4 regions of the Bacillus sp. EB106-06-01-XG163 genome follow, and region 1 is predicted to be linked to each of the others. Evidence: riboswitches for the same ligand, from Rfam matches in the RefSeq annotation. Region 1 holds a riboswitch; each other region holds the start of a gene.
What was found. Region 1 has a riboswitch for thiamine pyrophosphate ahead of tenA (thiaminase II). Riboswitches for the same ligand answer to the same signal wherever they lie in the genome.
Positions count from the first base shown of each region.

Region 2: linked by a shared signal. The riboswitch ahead of AC3WTF_RS10240 (TIR domain-containing protein) and the one ahead of tenA (thiaminase II) in region 1 are both predicted to bind thiamine pyrophosphate.
Region 3: linked by a shared signal. The riboswitch ahead of AC3WTF_RS01620 (acetylornithine deacetylase) and the one ahead of tenA (thiaminase II) in region 1 are both predicted to bind thiamine pyrophosphate.
Region 4: linked by a shared signal. The riboswitch ahead of AC3WTF_RS06005 (ECF transporter S component) and the one ahead of tenA (thiaminase II) in region 1 are both predicted to bind thiamine pyrophosphate.

Region 1 is NZ_JBYTDS010000004.1:156,207-160,420, reverse strand. It holds gene AC3WTF_RS06740 (monovalent cation:proton antiporter family protein) at 1-1,765, shown strand, start outside; TPP riboswitch at 1,819-1,927, shown strand; gene tenA (thiaminase II) at 2,015-2,722, shown strand; gene tenI (thiazole tautomerase TenI) at 2,700-3,317, shown strand; gene thiO (glycine oxidase ThiO) at 3,301-4,214, shown strand, end outside.
Region 2 is NZ_JBYTDS010000007.1:49,556-53,769, forward strand. It holds gene thiD (bifunctional hydroxymethylpyrimidine kinase/phosphomethylpyrimidine kinase) at 1-391, opposite strand, end outside; gene AC3WTF_RS10230 (class I SAM-dependent methyltransferase) at 406-1,164, opposite strand; gene AC3WTF_RS10235 (thymidylate synthase) at 1,161-2,171, opposite strand; gene AC3WTF_RS10240 (TIR domain-containing protein) at 2,168-2,632, opposite strand; TPP riboswitch at 2,710-2,813, opposite strand; gene AC3WTF_RS10245 (YdeH family membrane protein) at 2,901-3,281, opposite strand; gene AC3WTF_RS10250 (Cfr family 23S rRNA (adenine(2503)-C(8))-methyltransferase) at 3,391-4,214, opposite strand, start outside.
Region 3 is NZ_JBYTDS010000001.1:409,492-413,705, forward strand. It holds gene pgeF (peptidoglycan editing factor PgeF) at 1-300, opposite strand, end outside; gene AC3WTF_RS01615 (YlmC/YmxH family sporulation protein) at 455-706, opposite strand; gene AC3WTF_RS01620 (acetylornithine deacetylase) at 767-2,047, opposite strand; TPP riboswitch at 2,124-2,228, opposite strand; gene AC3WTF_RS01625 (ABC transporter ATP-binding protein) at 2,233-3,030, opposite strand; gene sigG (RNA polymerase sporulation sigma factor SigG) at 3,159-3,941, opposite strand; gene sigE (RNA polymerase sporulation sigma factor SigE) at 4,082-4,214, opposite strand, start outside.
Region 4 is NZ_JBYTDS010000004.1:32,212-36,425, forward strand. It holds gene mgtE (magnesium transporter) at 1-98, opposite strand, end outside; M-box (ykoK) riboswitch at 333-498, opposite strand; gene AC3WTF_RS05995 (transcriptional regulator SplA domain-containing protein) at 605-742, opposite strand; gene AC3WTF_RS06000 (glycoside hydrolase family 18 protein) at 831-2,093, opposite strand; TPP riboswitch at 2,242-2,355, shown strand; gene AC3WTF_RS06005 (ECF transporter S component) at 2,535-3,134, shown strand; gene AC3WTF_RS06010 (ABC transporter ATP-binding protein) at 3,121-4,214, shown strand, end outside.

The sequences.
Region 1 (4,214 bases):
GCTCAGCATCCCCGTCGTCGTCGCGGAGATCATCATGGGGCTTATTATCGGAAAAAGCGGCCTGAATCTTGTCGTTCAGGGAGACACGTGGCTGGAGACGCTGTCTGTTCTCGGCTTTATCTTTTTAATGTTTTTAAGCGGCTTGGAAATTGATTTTTCTTCATTTGAGAAAGGGAAGAAAAAACAATTCCTTCCGAACGGCAAGGAAGCGCCCAACACGTTTTCTGCCGCACTGATTATCTTTTTCGGCATCTTTATTTTATCATTGCTGCTGTCCTATGCCTTTGTATTAGCCGGTTTTATTCAAAACGCATTTTTAATGACGCTTATTATTTCGACGATATCACTCGGTGTGGTGGTCCCGACTTTAAAGGAAGAACGGATCATGAACTCCAATATCGGCCAGATCATCCTGCTTGTCGCCGTTATCGCGGACTTGGCTACGATGATTCTGCTCGCTTTCTTCTCTTCTCTTTACGGAGAAGACAGCGGAAATATGTGGCTTCTGTTGATCCTTTTTGCCGCGGGGGTCGTGCTGTATTTCTTCGGCAGGATCTTTAAACACCGTTCATTTGTGCAGTCGATGTCTAAAGGCACCGTGCAGATCGGCACGAGAGCCATTTTCACACTGATTATCGTGCTTGTCGCTTTATCGGAATCTCTCGGGGCGGAAAATATTCTCGGCGCGTTTTTGGCAGGCGTTCTGGTATCGCTTCTGTCTCCGAATAAAGAAATGGTGGAACAGCTGGATTCCTTCGGCTACGGGTTTTTAATTCCGATCTTTTTCGTCATGGTCGGGGTGAAATTGGATATTTGGACACTCTTCCAAGACCCGAAAACATTAACGATGATTCCGCTGCTTCTGCTTGCGCTGTTTATCAGCAAGATGTTCCCGGTGTTTTATTTAAAGAAATGGTATGACAATAGAACCGTGTTTGCTTCGGGCTTTTTGCTGACGTCCACGCTGTCGCTTGTTATCGCGGCGGCTACGATCGGAGAAAGGCTCCACATTATCAGCGCCAATATGTCCGGCGCGCTGACTTTAGTTGCGGTTATTGCCAGCATCATCACGCCGATCGGCTTTAAGAAATTATACAAACGGCAAAGTGCGCCGCAGGAAAAAAAGCGCATTACATTTATCGGCGCCAACCAAATGACACTTCCGGTTACGCTGGAATTGCCCGATGAGGAATATGAAGTACGGGTCGTCCATGTGTATCAGGAAAATGCCGGGGAAACGCTTGCGGAATCCGTTTTTTCGGTTGACACGATTTCTGATTACGAGCCCGGCACGCTTGAGTCGCACGGTATTTTCAAAACGGATATTCTTGTCGTGGCGACGGGAAATGAAGATGTGAACGCTGAAATCGCCTTAATAGCGAAAGAGAAAGGGACTGAGCGTATCATCGCAAGCGTCGGCTCGGTTGAGCATGAAACAAAACTGAAAGAAGAGGGCATCAGTATTTTTTCTATCCTTCTGTCTACAAAGACGCTCTTGCGCGCATTAATTGAGGCGCCGGGCGTGATGAGCCTCCTGACGAATGAGGAGTCTTCGTTATATCAGATCAATCTGGAAAACCCGGCGTATAACGGCATCATTCTGCGGGAATTTCCGCTGATGGGCGATGTCATTTTCGTCCGGATTTTCAGAGGTGTGGACAGCATCGTTCCGCACGGAGACACGAGGCTGAAAACAGGAGACCGTCTCATCGTCACGGGCTCGCGCAACTACGTGTCGGAACTGAGAAAAATCCTTGAAGCTTGACCAAATTGCAATTCGTGATAATATAGAAGGCATAACAAATAAATCATTAATCGTATGACCACTAGGGGTGTCCTTCATAAGGGCTGAGATAAAAGTGAGACTTTTAGACCCTCATAACTTGAACAGGTTCAGACCTGCGTAGGGAAGTGGAGCGGTATTTTTTTGGGGTTCCTTTTATCCATTTAAATTCCAAACCACTTTTCCGATGCGGGAAAGTGGTTTTTTTATTTTATCAGGGGGGAAGACATGATGACATTTTCTGAAGAATGCAGACTGGCGGCTGCCGAATGGTGGGACGGAAGTTTTGTTCATCCGTTTGTAACGGGAATCGGTGACGGAAGCCTGCCGATAGACCGTTTCAGCTATTACGTGCTGCAAGATTCCTACTATTTGACGCATTTTGCAAAAGTTCAGGCGTTCGGCGCCGCATATGCCGAAGACTTGTTTACGACGGGCAGGATGGCGGGCCACGCTCAAGGGACATATGAAGCGGAAATGGCGCTGCACCGCGAGTTTACGGAGCTTTTAGGGATTACGGAAGAAGAGCGTGCGGCATTTAAACCGGCACCGACCGCCTATTCTTATACGTCTCATATGTACAGATCGGTGATGAGCGGCAATTTTGGAGAAATATTAGCTGCGCTTCTGCCCTGTTATTGGCTTTATTATGAAGTCGGCGAACACTTAAAGGAGTGCAAACCGGAGCATCCGATTTATGAAAAATGGATCGGTACATACGGCGGAGACTGGTTCAGACAGCAAGTCGAAGAACAGATCAGCCGTTTTGACGAGATTGCTGAAAACAGCACAGAGGACATCCGCGCGAAAATGAAAGAGAATTTTGTGATTTCAAGCTATTATGAATATCAATTTTGGGGAATGGCCTATCAAAAAGAAGGCTGGTCCGAGAAGGGCGGAAAAGAGGTGGAATCTTTTGGAGCTGCACGCGGTAACTGATAATCGCAAACCCGTTGCCGAGCTGGCCGAGGATATTCTTTCGATTCAGCGCGAAGTAAGCTTTATCCATATCCGTGAGCGGGATAAAACAGCGGGAGAAATCATGCAGCTTTTGACCCTTTTGAAAAAGGGCGGTGCGGATAAGGACAAATTGATCATCAATGACAGGGCGGATATCGCGCTTTTTGCCAATATACACCGTGTTCAGCTTCCGTCCCGCAGCTTTTCCGTAAAGCAGGTGCGAAGCAGATTTCCCCATCTTCATATCGGACGTTCGGTTCATTCGCTGAAAGAAGCCATCCAAGCTGAAAAGGAAGATGCGGATTATGTGGTGTTCGGCCATGTATTTGAAACCGAATGTAAACAAGGACTTGAAGCAAGAGGCATCAGCCTGCTTTCAGAGATCAAACGCACGCTTTCCATCCCCGTCATCGCAATCGGCGGAATGACACTGCAGACGATCGGACACACAAAGCAGGCGAAACCGGACGGAATTGCCGTCATGTCAGGTATTTTCTCAGCTGAAAATCCTGAGGAGGCGGCAAAGCGGTATGCACGCGCGGTAAGGGAGGCCGATTATGAAGAAGCACTATGATACGGCGGTGATCGGCGGCGGAATTATCGGGTGCGCCATTTCTTATGAGCTGGCGAAGACGCAGCAGAACGTTGTCTTGTTTGAAGCCGGAGAAGTCGGCCGAAAAACGACAAGCGCTGCCGCGGGAATGCTGGGCGCTCATGCGGAATGTGAAAACCGGGATGCGTTTTTTGATTTTGCCATGCACAGTCAAAGGCTGTATGAAGCGGCGGGGCAAGAGCTTGAGGAAGCTTGCGGCATTGACATCAGGCGCCATAACGGCGGAATGCTTAAACTGGCGTATACCGAAGAAGATATCGCCCGTCTGCGGAAGATGGATGATCTGCCTTCCGTCACCTGGCTTTCAGCGGAAGATGCCCTTGAAAAAGAGCCTTACGCTTCAAAAGACATTCTCGGCGCAAGTTTTATAAAAGACGATGTCCATGTCGAACCGTACTATGTCTGCAAAGCGTATGCAAAAGGAGCGCGGCGCTATGGCGCTGATATATATGAGCATACACAAGTCACCTCCGTAAAACGGGTGAACGGAGAATATTGCATCACAACATCCGGCGGGGATGTCTATGCTGACAAAGTCGCAGTTGCAAGCGGTGTATGGAGCGGCCGGTTTTTCAGCCAGCTCGGCTTGGGACAGCCTTTTTTTCCTGTGAAAGGAGAATGCCTTTCCGTGTGGAATGACGATATCCCGCTGACCAAAACCCTTTACCATGATCATTGTTATGTCGTCCCGAGAAAAAGCGGCCGGCTTGTCATCGGCGCCACGATGAAACAGGACGACTGGAGCGATACGCCTGACATCGGAGGAATTGAGGCCGTCATTGCAAAAGCGAAAACCATGCTTCCCGCCATCGAACATATGAAAATAGACCGGTTTTGGGCGGGGCTCAGGCCGGGAAC
Region 2 (4,214 bases), on a different contig from region 1:
TTAATAATTTCTTCAAATAATCAATGGCGTCCTTATGGAGCAGATGATGTCCGCTTTTAGCAATCATAACCGGATCCATCACATACGATTGAATATTTGCGTCTTTTAACTTTTCTGCCAGCAATTCAATAATTCCTATACTTGCAAGCATACCGGTTTTGACAGCATCCGGTTTTATATCATCCATGACACAGTCTATTTGCTGAGATATATTCTGAAGAGACATCTCCTCAAAACTTTTCACACCAAGTGTATTTTGTGCAACAACTGATGTAATAACTGCCATTCCATATACCTTTTGTTCCTGAAATGTTTTTAAATCCGCGTGAATTCCCGCCCCTCCGGAAGGATCAGTCCCAGCAATCGAAAGCGCTTTATAAATATCCGTCAACTTACACTCCTCCTTCAGGCAGGTTTCACTGCTTTAAAAATGACAAAAGGCGGATATTCCTTTTCACATTTCCAATTATTAAATTGAAACTCTTTCTCTATGGCTTTTACATGCTCTTGGTCAATATCGTTTAACGTTGGTTCTGATAAAGTTACATTTTCAAAACCTGCATGAGTTAATAGTTTATAATACATTGACTTCGGCCAATGAAAATCATTTAAAATTAAATCTGCTTGTCCGGGAACATGGAGCCATTCATTTCTTTCTTCTCCGTAAGAATATTCTTTCCCCGGTATTCCATTGCGGAAGGTTGAAAATTCAATTCCGGTTGAATCAGGATTCGTATCGAGTATGACAAATGAAGCTCCTGGTTTTAACACACGAAAAATTTCATCTATGATACCTTTGATACGCTGGTCACTATCCGTATTAATAAAAACATAACAGGCCATTGCAGCATCAACTGAGTGATCTGGTAAGAAGGAAAGATTATCGTGTTCAATTAAATGATAGTCCACATGAGGATGTTGTCTTTTTGCCTTTGCTATATCTAACATCTTCCTTGATTCATCGACTGCGATCACATTGCAGCCTATTCTGTCAGCCAGCCTATAAGCTACCTTTCCTGGACCGCATCCGAAATCGAGCACCTTTTTAATCTCCGCTTTATCAAAAGTACGAAAAACAAACTCAAAACCTAACGTTTGTTCTAAAACGTCATTATAAGCATCGAATTTACCAGCAACACTGTCTTCTTTCCATGAAGTTTTCATTGAATTTCCTCCTTTTGCTCAGTTGAGAAATAATGAAACCACTTATTCCTGACGAAAAATTGATATATAGGAAGTAAACTTTGAAATAGAGAATGATCCATATCCCGTTTATATGCAATATGCTGGTATATACTGAAAAGGAAAAGAATCTGTTTCCAGTAATCAGGTAAATCAAGCATTTCAATATCGTTTTTAGTCATAGAAATTTGATCTTTCCTAAGTAATTCTTCGTACTTTAAGACTGTTTCAATGGACGGCCAGTTATTTCCCTCAGGCATTTTCGGAAATTCAAATTCCGGAATATCATGGTGATTTTCAGCTTCTTCAAGCACCGTTTTCGCCCATTCATGATCTGAATCATAAATATGGATTGATCCCGCATTATGAAAATATTCTCCGACTTCTACACGCAGTTCTCTGGCCATTAATTCCTGCATGAAGGTAAATGAGAAAAGATCACTGATCATCCCGCGAAAAGCATCATTTGCACGCATGACAGAAGACATGTATAATTCGCCTTCCCTCACAAAAAACTGCAAACCGATTGTGCAGGAAACATCTATATTTTCTAAAACGAAGAGTTCCGAAGCATCGAATATTTGAATAAATGCCCTTTTTGAATCAATATCTTCTTGTGTCAAAAGATTTTTTATTCTATTCCATTGATTTAGTTTTGCATTTCCGAATTCAAATATTTTAGGCCCGTACGCAGTGCCTGTTAATGTTTTTTTATTCATTGAGTATGAAGGCATTTTTTTATTGTAATAACTGATAAAATCTAAGTCGTTACTCCCCGATAAATACCATAGCACTTCAGCAAAATTAAACACGATATTGGTTTTTCTTGAGGATAAATAAGTGACACGTTCTATTGGATTTTCCAGAGTCAGATGGTAGTTCAATTGTTCTCTGCTTTTTTGTCCGCGCGGTGAATTGAAAAATTCAGGGTTGTGATAGATGTCATACAGCGTTTCCGTATATGCTTCATGAAAAGTTCTCTTTCTCATTGAGATTCCGCCTTATATGCTGCAAAGGTATTTTTAATGTTCTCTAATAAATCATCTGTATCTTTATAGCTGATGTACTCAACATCCGCCACTGCATGTAACCCTTGAATTAAGAAAGCATAATCCTTGTCCTTTTCTAGAAATAGCACGATCTTTTTTTTCAAGGCGGAAGCCCATCCAATTTCTATATGTGTTCCAGGAGAAGCGGGTGATCCGGGAAATGCTGCAAAAAGGTCGCAAGTACTTATTTCATCAAAATCAATTTTAGTGCATTGAAGGGGTGTCATGAAATCTTTCCCCCACCCTTCCCGCTTGTGAGCATTATGAACCAGCCATCCTTCATTCTCAAAAAAGGAAATTAATGATTCCAGCTTTCCCCTCTCATACGCACTCATCAATCCAGTTTTCTCATCTACTAAACTTTTAAAAGGCCCTGCCAGAAAAACTTTTTTAGTCGCCACTTCATATCACCCTTTCAAAATAAATAAAGCCACTTTCCTCTATGGAAAGTGGCTTAAATATAGATAAGATAAAGAATCTCTCTAATTTTTCACTTCCCTACGCTGGTATTAACCAAATCAGGTTCAAAGGGTCAGGACGTATTGTCTCTTCTCAGCTATTAAAGCTCCCCTAGTGACTTTTTATAAATATTTACTTTAATTCTATGCTATTCCATATAAATAGTCAAACAATGACTTTCCCTTCAATATTGCAGCTTACCCACTAGTTTTAAAACCTTCCGGCCTCTTTTTTCCTGCCAACGAATAAGGTCACGGCAACACTCGCTGAACTGACCAAAGTCCCCAGTACGGCAGCAAGAATTGTCAAAAAGCCATTGGGGATCAGAAATCCAATCGGAATGAGCCCCGCAAACGTGAGGACGATAAAACATTGATAGACTCCGGATATGATTCTCACAACCAAACTGCCAAAAAAGGACATGACGAATGGAGGAATGAACAAACATAAGATGATTCCGAGTGAGATCAATAAAATCATAGGCTCGTCAAAAGAAATGACACGATCGCCGGGAGACTCTTCAGCAGCCGCGAATACAGCAAATATAGACATTATCAGTGTAAGAAAAACAAGAAAAAACCTTTTCAGCAACGTTATGACTCCTTTTTTTATAAAAACGGGTATCTTTTTTTCAATCACAATAACCATTTTATGTTATCAAATGAAATAATATGAAGTCAAACCGAGTTCTGCACCTGATTTATTGGTTCTTATTTTTTTGATAATTTCCATATAATTGTCCGCAAGCAGCATCTATATCAATGCCAAATTGACTTCTGACGGTCACGTTAATTCCTGCTGACTTTAATTTTTTATAGAAGTTTACAACTTGTTTCTCATTTACTTCTTCAAATCTCATAGGTGAACTAACAGTCGGGTTATATCTAATGATGTTTACATGGAACAAGTTCCCTCTCTTATATCTGCTTCTTAAAAGATTTACTACTTCATTCGCATGATCAATAGAATCATTAACTCCCGGCAGCATAATATAAGCAATATAAACTTTTCTTGAGGTCACACGTATATGCTCATCTAATGTGTCCATTACCTCCAATAACGGGTAGCGTTCATTAATCGGCATTAACTTGCTTCGCTGTTCATTAAAAGGAGAATGTAATGAAAACGTCAGGTTGACCTGCGGATAATCCTGAGTGATTTTTTTAATGCCCGGAATAATACCTATGGTCGAAATAGATAACCTGCGAGGGCTTAAAGCAAACAACTTCGGATTTGTAAGCACATGTAAAGCATCAAAAACTTGTACATTCGCTAATGCTTCTCCCATTCCCATAAAAGAAATACTGTCAATTGAATGTCCTTTTAAGTGAAAGTACAAAATTTGGTCAGTCATTTCATCTGACGTTAAATTGCGTTTTAAACCAATATCTCCTGTTGCACAAAATTTACAGCCAAAATGACAGCCGCACTGCGAGGATATACAAAATGACTCCCAACCGGCTTTATATTTCATATTAACCGTTTCTATTTTTTCGTCTCCTGAAATTTCAAATAAGACTTTTG
Region 3 (4,214 bases), on a different contig from region 1:
TCCTTTATCCCCGGCTGTCACGCGCCGGACGCGGTTTTCATGTGTCTGGTCGGCGAACACCCAGGAATCCAGATCAGTACCGCATAAGGACGCTATGACTTCACGGTTTGTCACAACATCATGAGCTTCGTCCCGGACGTGCAATCCGGTATTTAATGACTCATACGGAGGATTGCTGACCCCGCCGTTTTTCGTTGTGAATCCGGCGATGACCTTTGTGTTAAGCTGATTCACACAGTTCCAGTCTTCTATCATGAGTGCCGAGGGGGTGGTAAGACTAAACGGGTGATATGTATTCATGGAGATCCAACCTTTCGACAAACATTAAAAAAGCGTAATTTCCCACTCATTTTAACACAATTTTAAGCATACGTTTAGCGGCTGATTGAAAAATGAGATAAATAAATGTGCCGGAAACATTGAGATTTCCGGCTTTTTACAAGTAAAGGGAGGATTACGCTCCCCCCTTTGGTTCGTTTACACGCACTAAGATGACATCTTCCCCAATTTTAACTATATTTCGCCAAGGAATGATCATTTCCTCTTCTTTTCCGAAAAAACCGAGAACTTTTCCGCTGCCGCCTAAAATAATCGCCTGAATTTTTCCCGTTGTCACGTTAATATCAATATCACCGATGCTTCCGAGTTTTTTTCCGTTCGACACGTTTACCACATCTTTTATTTGAAATTCAGATATGCTGATCATGCGTATCACGCCCTTTGCCCGTTCTTTTTCCTATTATATGAACGGCCGGGCTGAACCTTGTCACATCGGGCAATCTTTTTTGCGGCTGCACCAGGCGAGGATAAATCTCAGCATAATTTTCGTATAGTCCATAAGCTCATCAACGGACACTTCCTCGTTTACGGAGTGGGCGTTTTTTAAATCGCCGGGACCGTATATGACGCTCGGAATCCCGGCATGATAAAGCCACCCTCCGTCAGTTACGGTTTGGGAAACATCAATGACGGGCTCCTGTTTTCTGACGGCTGAGTGTGATGCAGCCAAGACAGAAACTGCCGGATGATCCGGGTCGATTTCCAGCGCCGGGAACACCTCTCCTCTGTCTTCAATCATCGAAGATCCGCCCCATTTGAACACCGGCCTGTTTTCTTTGAGCCACAGATCACTGTCAGCGACACGATTAATATAGTCTTCGATTTCTGCGGCTGCTTGTTCGTGCGTTTCGTTCGGATAAAAGTGGACGGTGATCCATAACCGGCATTCATCGGCGACAAACGCTGCGTGTCTTCCGCCTTCAATGACGGCAGGGTTGATCGTATTGGTGCCGGGCGCAAAACCGGGATAGCTTTTCGTTACCGCCCAGTGGCGCTCCAGCTCTCCCAAGGCAGCGATGATTTTCGCCATTTTTTCGATGGCGCTCGCTCCGAATGTGCCTCCGCCCGCATGAATCATATTGCGCCTCATGCCGTCATGAAATGTTTGTTTGCTTTTCAATTCTATCCAGCCGGTGATGACACCGCCCTGCCCTTGAATATGCAGGCTGCTCGTATCCGCGACAACCGCAAAATCCGCGTGATAGCCGCGTTTGCAGCATTCCAGCGTCCCCGCCTCACCGACTTCTTCTCCGATTACAGACTGTACAATGAGGTCGCCCGGAAGCTCAATGCCGGCATCATGGATCAGCTTCAGAGAGAAGAGAACACACGCCAAACCCCCTTTCATATCAGCGGCGCCCCTTCCGATCAGCATGCCATCTTTTACGTGCGGCTGAAACGGGTCAGAGTGCCAGTCTTCGCCCCCGGCTTCTGCCACATCAATGTGTCCGTTTAAAATCAGGCTTTGATGCCTGCTTGAATCTGTCCCTTTTAAAACACCGACTACATTCGGGTCTTCCGGATACACATCCCACATATCGACCGAGCAGCCCGTTTCTTTTAAAAAGCCGGCCACCCACTTTTGGGCTTCTGCCGTATTTCTTGCTGGCGGGGCCGGAGTCGGAAAGGCTATCAATCTTTCAGCAATATGTATGAAGTCGTGCCGCCGTTTCTCCGCCTGGTGTAACAGCATATCAATCTGATGCATTGGAAATCTCCCCTTTGGCTGTATCAAAAAAACCGTTTCATTCATGAAATGAAACGGGTAAAAAACGGGTCTTCCTCCGCTTTTTTCACCGCTTCCCTCCGCCGGCATGATCCGGATCCGGTCCTTTAAGGGTTGAGACAACGTCTCTCTCAGCCGCATGGCAGCACCCCCAGGGTGAATTTATGTTATTTTACGGATGATGCCTCTTTTGCACGTGTTAAAAACGGGCGGCCATTGTTCCATAAGACATTGACAGGCATATCGAAAAACGCTGTAAGCCGCTCGTCAGAAAGCATGTCCCTGATTTTCCCGGAGGCGAACACCTCGCCCTGTTTTAAAAGCAGCGCCTGATCAAATACCGGCAGAATTTCTTCAGCGTGATGGGTGACATAAAGGATGGACGGCGCATTTTCTTTTTCGGCGATCGACGTAATCGTGTCCAGCAGCTGCTCCCTTGCCATAAAATCAAGACCCGTCACGGGTTCGTCCAAAATCAGCAGTTCCGGATCAGCCATAAGCGCCCGCGCAATCAGCGCTCTCTGTCTTTCCCCTTGTGATAATGTTTCATACCGTCTGTCGGCGTAACCGATGGCACCCAAATCCTTCAGAAGACCGATCGCTTTTTCCCTTACCTGCTCACTCGGAGTTTCGTACAGCCCGATTGAGGCGTACGCGCCGCTGAGGGCGATTTCAAAAGCGGAGTCCGCGGCATATAATTTGTGCTGAAGACCTGCCGAAACAAGGCCAATTTTCCTTCTGAGCCTGTCACCGAGCTCTGTTTTGCCGAATTGATGGCCGAGCACCTGCATCTCTCCTGAAGTGGGGAAGTAATAAGAGCATAACATATTCAGCAAAGCCGTTTTTCCGGCTCCGTTTAATCCGTACAGCACCCAATTTTCGTTTTTCTCGACGCGCCAGTTGATATCTTTCAAAATCCATTTCCCGTTTCTTTTTAATGACACACTGTCCAGCTGTAAAATCATTGCAGTTTCCCCCGTTTACTTTGTTTAAATTTTCTAAAAACTTTTACACATTAGAATACATCACTTTTTTGCAAACGTAAACCATCGCATGAAAAAAGCCTTTAAACAAGGTTTAAAGGCTTTTTCCGTTATTGATGGATATTCTTATTCATTTGTTTAATGGCTGCCTTTTCAAGCCTTGAGACCTGAGCTTGGGATATGCCGATTTCTTCAGCGACTTCCATTTGGGTTTTCCCTTGGAAAAAGCGCTTTCGCAAAATCATTTTTTCCCGTTCGTTCAGTCTTCTCATGCCTTCTTTCAGAGCCAGCTCCTCAATCCATTGTGTATCCTTATTGCGCTCATCGCTGATCTGGTCCATCACGTAAATCGGATCGCCGCCGTCATTATAAATCGGCTCAAACAGTGAAACCGGATCCTGGATGGCGTCAAGGGCAAACACAATTTCTTCATGGGGCACTTCAAGAACTTTGGCGATTTCCTCTGCTGTCGGCTCCCTGCTTGTCTCACTGATTAACCGCTCTCTTACTTGAAGCGCTTTATATGCGATATCGCGAAGCGACCTCGAGACGCGGATCGGATTGTTATCCCGCAAATATCTGCGGATTTCTCCGATGATCATCGGTACAGCGTATGTTGAAAACTTAACATTATGGCTTAGGTCAAAATTATCAATGGATTTCATTAGTCCGATGCAGCCGACCTGAAATAAGTCATCAACATACTCTCCTCTGTTGTTAAACCTCTGAATGACGCTTAAGACAAGGCGCAGATTGCCGTTTACAAGCTTTTCCCTCGCTGAATCATCGCCCTCATCCTGTAATTGCCTAAACAGCTTTCTCATCTCTTCATTCTTGAGCACCGGTAATTTGGAGGTATCCACCCCGCAAATTTCGACTTTATTTCTTGACACGTTTTTCCCTCCCACTAGGAGCTGCTGTACAACGTTAAGTATCTCCTCGGGTGGGAAAAATATGCACCGCCATTTTACAGAAATAAACATCCGGCGACGGCAATCCTTGCGGCAGTAAGGGCTGTCAGATGGAAAAAATTTTACACCATTTTGTTAAACTCTTTTCTCAGTCTTTTGATAATCCGCTTTTCGAGCCGGGAGATATAAGATTGTGAAATCCCCATCATGTCGGCTACATCTTTTTGAGTTTTTTCTTCTTCTCCGACAAGCCCG
Region 4 (4,214 bases), 120 kb from region 1:
AGCTCATCTATCATGTTTCGGAATTCTTTTATTTTTCCGTCCCGCAATAAAATGATAATGCGTAATATGAGTTCGTCATAGGTCATGTTTTGGACCATCGGGACTCGTACCTCCTTTACGGAGACGCGCCGTCCGTCAAGGGAAGTGCGGCGGTTTGTCTCCTCATCATGTCGTCACTGGTTATCTGGCTGTATATGGGTACTTCTTCTGACATACTCGAATGGGGAGAATCCATACTCCGCACCTCCTTATCATGCTCAGTCGTGTACGTTTTGAGGCATAAAAAAAACCTTCTGATATGAAGGCGAAAACAAGCACGGCAAATAAACGTGCGGGGCCTCCAATCGTAGAGCTTTAGCACTGTATGGCATAGGACAGCCATCCAGCTGCGTTAAGAATCACCTTATGTCGATGATTCCTGTTGACCCATTGGCGTCTTTGGACATTTTTGGGCAGCAGCGTATCTCCATACAGGAGCCTCACCTAACGAAGTTCTTATTTGAATTGACACACTGAGATTACAGAAAAAAAAGGAATGTGTCAACCTTAAATTTGTGATTTCAGCACATACCTATAAAATAAACGGAATAAAGGCATAAAGCCCTTATTCCGGCAAATCGCTTTCATCCTCTTCTGAAAGGAAATGATAGGATTCATGCAGCATGAGCGCGTACTCCCCTTCTTTTGTCGGATGCGGTACATACTCAGCCTCGTTGATATACTGCTCTTCCCTTTTCTTCATATGACAGACCTCCTGTTCAATTTTAGATTGTCCAAAAGAAGACCCGTTATCATAGGAAAAAAAATTACTTGCGTAGCGGGACATGCAGCTATATTTTTCGGATCGTGAAAAAGTTCCTAAGCAGCCACGGGCCCGGTTTGAAACCGAGCGTTAATTGCCACGCGCCGATCGCCTGCAGTCCGAACTCCCGGACGAGAACCATTTTTTCACTCATGCTCCGCACATCCTCAAACCACACTTCATGCGTTCTTCCATTTTCATCAGTATACCGGAAGTAAGGGGAACGCTCCTGCTGGGAATAACGGATCACTGATTGGTGCTTCATGGCCGTTTCCATGGCGCGCTGATTGGAGATGGCGGATCCGATCGTTCCGGGACGGTACGGAATCACCCAATCATACCCGTATAGCGGAACACCGAGAATCACTTTTCTTCTCGGCACCCTGCTGATGGCAAAATTGATCGTTTGCCTGACCTCTGTCAAAGGCGCCACGGGTCCCGGCTCACTGCCGGCGTGGTGCCAGTCGTACGCCATAATGAACATATAATCGACCACGGCTCCGATTCCGCCGTAATCATATCCCCTCAGCCACGGCACTGCATCACTTGTTTTCGCCGGAACCGATATCGTTAACGCGAGCTGATGCTCTGAAAGCCGGGTTTTTAACTGCCGGAGAAATCCTGTGAAGAGGTCCCTGTCAGCTTCTCTGACCCGTTCAAAATCAATATTTACACCGCCGTATCCCTTTCTTACGGTTAAGGAGACGATATTGTTGACGAGATTCGTTCTTGCCGTCGGATTTTGCAGCACTTGATGGGCTAATTCCGGACTGAATCCCCCTTCTGTCAGATTCGTAATGACGGCAAGCGGACGCACTCTGTTCTGCCATGTGGTTTCTATTGCGGTTCTGTCGTTTAAATCGTTAATGATATCTCCATTCGGGCCAAAATGATATTCAAACAAAGAAATCGCCGAAGAATACGGCGCAAAATCATTAATTAGCTCTCTATCCGCTTCAGGCGTCCGAATGACATAAAATTGCAGGGTTCCCGCAAGATAGTTAGAGATATCAGGAATCTTCACTTTCATACCCGCCCGCAGCCGGTTCGGCGGAATATCCGGGTTTGCCTGCATCAGCTGCATCTGCGGCACATAAGCCTTACCTGCGATAACGGCATACGTATCATTCGGCTGAACCGTATATTCATTAAGAGGGATTAAAAGCGCCTGCCCCGGAACGATATTCGTTTCCTCAAGCCCGTTGACGCTTCTGATGCTGTCAACAGGGTATCCGTACTTTCTGCTGATGGAAAATAACGAGTCACCAGACTGCACTGTATGAACAAACATAGATGTCCTCCGTTTCCTTTTGATCAAAAGGGCTCTACTTATCTTTATGAATGATCATCCGGTCCGATTCCAAACTCTGTTTGAAGAAAGGCTGTTTACAAATCAGACATGATCAACTATGATGATGTCATCATAAAAAACTGTATAGGAAACGCACTAGGGGTGCTGTTATCGGCTGAGATAAAACATGCGGCAGGCGTGTTTTGATCCCTTATAACCCGATCTGGATAATACCAGCGTGGGGAAGTGCAGATTGACCGGAGCGCAGGGTTTTTCCCCATGCGTTTTCGTTCTGCTGCTGCATATTCCCTCGGATATGCAGTTTTTTATTTTTCATTAAAAAACGGGGGAGGACACCGCAATATGAAACTGAATATGAACCGCCTGTAAAATCATCTCTTTCATACATACGACTATCCGATAAGAAAGCAGGAGATCACAATGAAAAATTGGAAAATGAGAGAAATTGTCGTCATGTCCGTCATCAGTGTTGTATTTGCTGTCATTTATTTAGTATCAACTCATGCAAGCAATATAGCGGCAGGGTTTTTCGGCCGGATGAGCTATGAACCGATTTACGGTATCTGGTTTATCGTCTCGGTAATTGCCGCGTACATTATTCAAAAACCGGGAGCGGCTCTCGTTTCTGAAATCATCGCCGCTTTTGTGGAGTGCTTACTCGGAAATCCGTCAGGACCGATGGTGATTCTGATCGGGATCGCACAGGGAATCGGTGCGGAAGCGGTCTTTTTTGCGACACGCTGGCGGGTGTATACCCTGCCCGTGCTTCTTTTATCCGGTATGGGGTCTTCTGTGACGAGCTTCATTTATGACTTGTTCGTTTCCGGATACTCTGTTTTGAATCCGGGTTTATTAGCCGTCATGCTTCTCATCCGTCTGATCTCAGGTGCGCTTCTTGCCGGCCTTCTCGGCAAAGCAATCAGTGATGCGCTGGCTTACACAGGGGTGCTGAACGGCATGGCGCTCGGAAAACAATTCAAGAAGAAAAAGAAACAGGTGAACCAAGATGCAGGCATCTGAGCCCCTTCTATCGGCCGGCCGTCTTACCTTTTCTTATGATCAGGATGAAAAGCCGATTCTTCAAAACGTGTCCTTTCAGCTCCGGAAAGGAGAGCGGGCTTTATTGCTCGGGCCGAGCGGATGCGGCAAAAGCTCGCTCGCTCTCTGTTTAAACGGTCTGTACCCGGAAGCATGCGATGGGGTTCAATCGGGAACCGTTTCTTTATACGGAACACCTCTTTCACATCTGACAGAACCCGCCGCCAGATCCATCGGCGTCGTGTTTCAAGATCCGGACCAGCAGTTTTGCATGCTGACGGTTGAAGATGAAATCGCCTTCGGCCTGGAAAATTTGCAATATACAAAAGAAGATATGGACGCAATCATCGATGACGTTTTGGCAAAATTAGAGATCACTCATTTGAAAACGCGAACGATCGCTTCGCTGTCAGGCGGTTCAAAACAAAAAGTGGCGCTTGCCTGTATCATTGCGATGGAACCGGAACTCATTATTTTGGACGAACCGACGGCACAGCTTGATCCATATTCCGCACGTGAATTGGCGCGGCTGATCAAAGATCTTCAAGCAAAAAAAGGCTTCGGCCTTCTCGTTATCGAACATCAGCTTGATCATTGGGCGCCGTGGATGGACAGGACGATTGTCCTTGACGAAACGGGTCAGAAGGTGATGGACGGAGAGACGGACGTTATCTTTGAAACAAAGATTGAAGAGCTGATGCAGCTCGGCATTCCGATTCCGCGTGTGATCTCATTGCAGGAGCACGTCAGCATTCCTTTTACATTGTGTAAAGAAAAGCTGTTTCAAGAATCTGTACCGTCTCTGCCCGAACCCCGGCCCGCCGCGCTTTCGGCAGAAGACGCGCTGAGCGTTCACGAGCTGTCATTCTCAAGAGGGGCAGACGTCATTTTTCAGGATGTGAGCTTTTCCGTAAAAAAAGGTTCAATCACCGCGATTGCCGGCCCTAACGGAACAGGAAAAACAACGCTTCTTTCTGCCGCGGCCAAGCTCATCCGTCCGCTGGGCGGAGACATCAAAATAGACGGCAGACCGATTGATTCCTATTCTGAAAAAGAGCTGCG